Regions from separate parts of the Jeongeupia sacculi genome, predicted to be linked through region 2. Evidence: predicted binding sites of a transcription regulator. Region 2 holds the regulator's gene; each other region holds the start of a gene.
The links. The regulator FNR, encoded in region 2, switches genes on or off when oxygen is low (the NO sensors DNR and NnrR bind a similar motif). The targets are predictions, from matches to a motif close to TTGATNNNNATCAA.

Region 1 (2,268 bases), 730 kb from region 2:
GCCGAGGTCGACCCCAAGGTGTTCACCAAGATCCACCTGTACTTTATCGTCACCGGCCGCTCGCTCAAGCCCGAGCAGGTCGAGCGGGCGATCAAGCTCTCGGCCGAGAAATACTGCTCGGCATCGATCATGCTCGGCCAGATGGCCGAAATCACCCACGATTTTAAGATCATCGAAGCCGACTGATACGGCCATCATCGCCAATAAAAAGGCTATGTATCCGCTAACTGTTGTGGATCACTGCGCTACGCCTGCTAGCCCAAGCAACAAGCCGTATTCCAGCGTGCCGTTGGCGTCACTGGTATCGCAAGGGTTCACGCCACTTACGTGAGGTTGCAACAGTTAACGTCGACAGAGCCAATAAAAAAGCCGCCTCAGGGCGGCTTTTTGCATGCTGCATATCGAGTCACTTCATCGTATCGGGTACGCCGCACTGCTCCTTGTCCGCGTCAGTCACGCGTCGCTGGCGGCCAAAACGCGGTGCATTCTGTTCGCCGTAGATCAGCGTATACGGCAGGCCGATTACCAGCGCGCCACCGACGATATTGCCCAAGGTTGCCGGAATCAGGTTGGAGACGATGAAGTGCCCCCAGCTCACATCCAGCCCCCCCAGCATCGCCGCCGGAATGATGAACATATTGGCGATGCTGTGCTCCATGCCGAGGGTGACGAAGGCCATCACCGGGAACCAGATGCCCAACACTCGCCCGAAGGTGTCCTTGGCCGAGTAGCCCTGCATGGTGGCGACGCAAACCAGCACATTGGCGAGCACGCCCTTCATAAAGGTCATCATGAATGGATGCGAGGTTTTGCCCTGCGCGATACCGATCAGGTAAGCGGTCGCCGGATCGCCGGGCGTGATCAGATGGGTCAGGTAGACCAGGAAGTACGCCGCGCCGACCGCACCGATAAAGTTGCCGAAATATGAAATCCCCCAGAAGCGCAGCATTTCACCGACACCGAGTTCGCCCCGCAATACGGCCGAGGCGCCGAGAGCGCAATTGGAGGTAAACAGGTCGGCGCCGGTCAGCGTGACCGCGATAAAGCCGAGCGGGAACAGCGCGCCGAAGATGAACTTCACCAGGCCCGGGTTGCTGACCGCCAGACCGGTACAACCGCCGGCGACGATCACAGCCAGAATGGTACCGATGCCGATGAACATGCCGCCAAGCACAGCGATGCCGAGCAATCGCCCGGGATGCAATCGGGCCTTCTCGGCACCGGCATGGGCAATGTAGCCGACGATTTCGGCAGGGGAACGAAGTGTGGAGGACGAAGGAGAGGAAGACATGGCGCGCCTGTAGCAATAAAACATGACGTCTAGTTATACGCCGCGCACATCATGTAGTTTTGGTACAAGTTCCGAACAAAGCAGACAACAATCGGCGAAGCTGATCCAGATCAAACGGCGCACTCCCGACTACGCCTTTGGGACTAATTTACGTGTTTATTGCAATTATTTTATGTCGTATGCGCAGGCATCAGAAGCGATAGCTCAGCGAGGTCATCAGCTTGGATGTCACGCCCATCAGCGCCTTCAGCGGCAACGGCAGTTCGGCGGCGCCAAGCTCGACCGCGATATCGGCATGCCCCATCTCGTCACGGTACATCTGCTCGACAATGGCGCGGCTCTTGGCATCCTGCACCGGCAGGGTCTGCAGATGTGATTGCAGGTGCGCGCCGACCTGACGCTCGGTTTCTGCCAGGAAGCCCAGATTCCATTTGTCGCCGATCACGCCGGCGGTCACGCCGATCGCCAGGCTGCCCGCATACAAAAGCGGGTTGAGCACGCTCTTGTGGCTACCGAGTTCCTCGATCCGACGCTCGGTCCACGCCAGATGTTCGACCTCTTCCTGTGCGGCGTGACGCAGCGCCTCACGGTTGGCCGGGTCGCGCGCCGTCAGCGCCTGTCCCTGGTACAGCGCCTGGGCGCAGATCTCGCCGCTATGGTTCACGCGCATCAAGCCGGCGGCATGGCGCTTTTCGGCCTCGTCAAAATCGGTATCGTCGATATGCGCATCGGGATGTGCACGCGCACTAGTTGCCGGCGCCGCGAGCGTACGCAGCACGGTGTCGAATTCGGCAACCAGGGTATCGAGCTTGGGCAGCCCTGGCAGGGCGGGCAGTTTGAGCATGGCGTTCTCCTTGGCGTCGATTTTACTATTTATCGGCGTGCTATGATTCGGCGGATTTTCACCGCTATCGATACGGATCAGAACACGATGAAAAAATTCTTTGCCGCCGCGGCGCTGAGCGTTGCCACGATGT
Region 2 (2,268 bases):
AAGGCAGATCATGGTCGTTGATCCGCCGTTGCGGCATGAATCGCGTCGGCATATGCGCGTAATTGTAGAGTGCAATACGCTCCGGCCGGATATCGATCACCCGCGCCAAGGTGTCATGCACACGAGTCGGCGTTTGCAGCGGCAGCCCGTAGATCAGGTCAAGATTGATCGAACGAAACCCGGATGCCCTCGCGGCATCGATGACCGCCCGGGTTTCTGCCTCGCTCTGCACCCGGTTTACTGCCTGCTGCACAGCGGGATCGAAATCCTGCACCCCGACACTCATCCGGTTCAGTCCCAGCCTTGCAAGCAACTGCACCGTCTGAACCGATACCTTGCGCGGATCGATTTCGATCGAGAACTCGCCCTGCGGCTCAAGTTCGAAACGAGCACGTATCGCCGTCATCAACCGTTCGAACTGCACATCCGAGAGGAAAGTCGGCGTGCCGCCGCCAAAATGCAATTGTTTGACGCGGGGCTTGTACGGCAGCACCGCACACTGCAGATCCATTTCTTGCTCAAGATAATCCAGATAGCGTTCGGCGCGGCTGCGATCCTTGGTAATGATCTTGTTACAGGCGCAGTAGTAGCAAATGGTGTCGCAGAACGGAATGTGAAAATACAGCGACAAGGGATGGGTGAGCGTTCCCGGTTGCAACTGCGCCAGTCGACCAAGATAATTCCCGGGCGCCATTGCGCCGAAACGGTCTGCAGTCGGGTACGATGTGTATCGCGGCCCCTTGCCGTCGTGCCGCTGGATCAGCGCACGGTCAAATTCGATTTGTTGATGTGTCATTGTGGGCGCCTGGTGGTATTTTGCTCGGTTGTGCTCTAACGCAAGCTTGCCGATAATCAACGTATGCAATCTTGATGGCGATCAATACCCAATTATCCGGCTAACGGTAATCGGTCAGCCCGCCGTCATTGCCCACCTACCAGCTGAGCGCCGCCATGCAACAAGCCCTTCAGTCTCGCGATATCACCTTCAAACAACTGCGCCAAGCCTGCTCGAACTGCAGCTTGCGCGAACTCTGCCTGCCCAATGAGTTGAGCGCTGAGGAAATGAAGCAAGTCGACGAACTGATCGGCCAGGGCAAGCCGATCAAGCGCGGCGAAGCGCTATACCGGGCCGGCGAACCTTTTCGTGCGCTGTACGCGGTTCGCGTCGGCTTCTTCAAGACCAGCGTGGTATCTGAAGATGGCCGTGAACAGGTCACCGGCTTTCACATGAGCGGCGAGCTGATGGGCATGGATGCCATCAGCGCCGATCATTACACCTGCGACGCCGTCGCCCTGGAAGACAGCGAAGTGTGCGAACTTCCCTTCGAAGAGATGGAAGCGCTGTCACGCAAGGTTCCGGTGCTGCAGCGCCATTTCTATCGGGTGATGAGTCGGGAAATCGTCCGCGATCACGGCGTCATGCTCTTGCTGGGCAATATGAAAGCCGAAGAACGCATCGCGGCCTTCCTGCTGAATCTGTCGCAACGGTTCCAGGTACGCGGGTATTCGTCGATGAGTTTTCACCTGCGCATGACGCGTGAGGAAATCGGCAGCTACCTTGGCCTAAAACTTGAAACAGTCAGCCGCACGCTGTCCAAGTTCCAGGATCAAGGCCTGATCAAGGTACAAAACCGGCTGATCGAATTGCACGACGTTGATGGGCTCAAACTGCTCGTCAACAACTGCCAAAGCTGATTGCCGGTGGCGCCTTCCATTCTGGTTCTGGCGCCGCCAACGCTGATCGACCTGCTCCGGGCCCGTACTGAAGAACGTTTCGCGGGCGGGATCAGCTGGTTTTCGCTCGCTGCGCCACCCGCATCCGCAGACCTGCACGCCGCCGGCGTGATCGTGCTGATCAACGTCAACCTCGATGATTTTTCACAATGGCGGTGCCGCCTTGGCGAACATGTGCCACTCGTGGATATGGTCGCGCATGGTGACCCGCAACAGGCACGGCAGCATGGCTGGATGATCGGCGCCGGCGGCCCGAGCGGTGCGGTTCAAGCGGCTACGCGACTACTTGATGCGCTATCACCATCAAGGCCTCGCGCCTGGCTGCATCTTGGCAATGCCAGTGCAGGGGCCTTTATCGCTGCCCTGTTGCAGCGATGGCAGCATCAATCGCTCGCCATTCTCGGCTGGCTCGGCGGCACGAGCAGTGCGCAATGGGCCTACGATCCAGCCATCTGGCAATGCCTCACCCAAAGCACGCTTAACCAGACGCGCGAGCATGCGGCACACTATCTCGGCTTGGTTGAAAACCTGCCG
Region 3 (2,268 bases), 230 kb from region 2:
TTGACGGTCTTGATCGCCATCATCGGGCCTTCGAACGTCGACATGCCGTAGAACGACAGTGCGGTCACCAGGAACTTGAGGATCGGATCGGTACGCAGCTTATGCCAGGCACCCGACAGTGTCATGATGCCGTTGATCATGCCGCCCCAGCTTGGCGCCAGCAGAATCAGCGAGAACACCATGCCCAGCGACTGAGTCCAGTCCGGCAGTGCGGTGTAATGCAGATGATGAGGGCCGGCCCACATATAGGTGAAGATCAGCGCCCAGAAGTGCACGACCGACAGGCGATATGAATACACCGGGCGGCCAGCCTGCTTCGGTACGAAGTAATACATCATGCCGAGGAAGCCGGCGGTCAGGAAAAAGCCGACCGCGTTATGGCCGTACCACCACTGCACCATCGCATCGACGGCGCCGGAGTAAGCCGAATACGACTTCCACATTGAGACCGGGATAAAGGCACTGTTGATGATGTGCAGCAGCGCAACGGCGAGGATGAACGCGCCGTAGAACCAGTTTGCCACGTAGATATGCTTGACCTTGCGCTTGGCGATGGTGCCGAAGAACACCACGGCATAGGCGACCCAGACAATGGCGAGCAGAATCTTGATCGGCCATTCCATCTCGGCATATTCCTTGCTAAAGGTCATGCCAAGTGGGTAGGTGATGACGCAAGAAATAATGACCAGCTGGTAACCCCAGAAGGTAAACGCGGCAAGGCGGTCGGAGAACAGGCGCGCGTTACAGGTGCGCTGGACGACGTAATAGCTGGTCGCAATCAGGCCGCAGCCGCCGAACGCGAAAATCACCGCGCTGGTGTGCAGGGCGCGCAGGCGACCGAAGTGGAAATATTGGCCCAGATTGAGTTCCGGCCAGACGAGTTGCGAGGCGATGAACACCCCGAGCAGCATGCCGACAATGCCCCAGACGACTGTCATGATGGCGAATTGCCGAACCACTTTATAGTTATATGTGGCTTGGTTTTCCATGGGAGCGCTCCGAATGTTCTCCAAGAACGGCGAGTTTTAAAATTTTTTATTCGAACGCAATGTTTTCTCTGGCGAGAGAACAAGTGCCGGGTGATGAAGGCACTTTGCGCAATTTACCGGCGCGACTATAGCGAGGCAGGCACTAGTTCAACCTTGATATAAATCAAGCCGGTCGACGACCAACGTGCATTTTACCGTGCCATACGTCCTTCAGTCAGTTGTTTTTTTCCCTTCGGGCCTCATTTGCGGGTGGTTGCTGCTCTGATCGATCATCGTCTTGCAAGATTCGATGGGCCGGCCCTTCCAGATCATCGAATTGCCCGCCGCGAATGGCATTCCAGAACAGAGCCCCAATCACGATGACCAACAGCACCGATAGCGGAATCAGCAGGTATAGGCTCTCCATCATTTACTCCATGGGCTGCGCGCCAGCCGCAAAGCGTTGAGGACGACCAGCAGCGAGCTTGCCGCCATGCCGACGCTGGCCAGCCACGGCGTGACCCAGCCGGCAACCGCGATCGGCAATGCAACCAGGTTGTAGATCAGCGCCCAAGCAAGGTTCTGCCGCACAATCTGCCGGGTGCGGCGGGCAAAGCCGATCGCCTCGGGGACGCGCTGCAGGCGGTTTTCCAGCAGGATGGCATCGCCGGCGCTGTGTGCGACATCGGTGCCGGCACCCATGGCGATCGAGACGTCGGCTGCGGCGAGCACCGGCGCGTCGTTGACACCATCGCCGATCATCAGCACGCGAGCCCCACCGGCCTGCAGCCGTCGCAGGTAATCGAGTTTTCCTTCCGGCGTAGCCCTGGCTTGCCAGTGGTCGATGCCGAAGCGTTGCGCCAGCCCGCCGGCGGCGATGGTCGAATCGCCGCTGAGCAGGTGCGTGCGCAGACCGCGGTGCTTGAGTGTGGCGATTGTCGTGCCGGCGTCGTGGCGCGGCGAGTCGGCAAGAATGAACCAGGCCAGCCATTCGTTTTCTGAGACCAGCGCCACCAGCGTACCTCCCATTTCGTCCGGCAAATCGGGCTGCTTGGTACGGCAGAACTGCGCTACGAAATCGGGCCGGCCGATGGCGTACGGTATGCCATCGATATGACCGCTCAATCCGCCGCCCGGGTGGTTGATGATATTGCTCGCGGTCGGGTGTTCGCTGGCGGCGAAGGCGCGCGCTAGCGGGTGTTCGGAGTGGGCTTCCAGTGCCGTGGCAAGAGCGACCAAGGTGTTCTCGCCTTGCTTGGCGAGCGGAATCACCATTTCGATCCGGGGCTCGCCCAGCGTC

Region 1: a site for FNR is predicted at 1,392-1,405, ahead of JLC71_RS09740 (formate/nitrite transporter family protein). Genes of this name have one in related genera too.
Region 3: a site for FNR is predicted at 1,143-1,156, ahead of ccoN (cytochrome-c oxidase, cbb3-type subunit I). Genes of this name have one in related genera too.

The regions. Positions count from the first base shown of each region.
Region 1 covers NZ_AP024094.1:2,044,372-2,046,639, forward strand. Annotated here, with positions in the region: gene JLC71_RS09735 (OsmC family protein) at 1-186, shown strand, start outside; gene JLC71_RS09740 (formate/nitrite transporter family protein) at 407-1,291, opposite strand; gene coq7 (2-polyprenyl-3-methyl-6-methoxy-1,4-benzoquinone monooxygenase) at 1,482-2,135, opposite strand; gene JLC71_RS09750 (peptidylprolyl isomerase) at 2,265-2,268, shown strand, end outside.
Region 2 covers NZ_AP024094.1:1,310,315-1,312,582, forward strand. Annotated here, with positions in the region: gene hemN (oxygen-independent coproporphyrinogen III oxidase) at 1-796, opposite strand, end outside; gene fnr (fumarate/nitrate reduction transcriptional regulator Fnr) at 952-1,695, shown strand; gene JLC71_RS06095 (hypothetical protein) at 1,702-2,268, shown strand, end outside.
Region 3 covers NZ_AP024094.1:1,080,964-1,083,231, forward strand. Annotated here, with positions in the region: gene ccoN (cytochrome-c oxidase, cbb3-type subunit I) at 1-989, opposite strand, end outside; gene ccoS (cbb3-type cytochrome oxidase assembly protein CcoS) at 1,204-1,395, opposite strand; gene JLC71_RS05115 (heavy metal translocating P-type ATPase) at 1,395-2,268, opposite strand, start outside.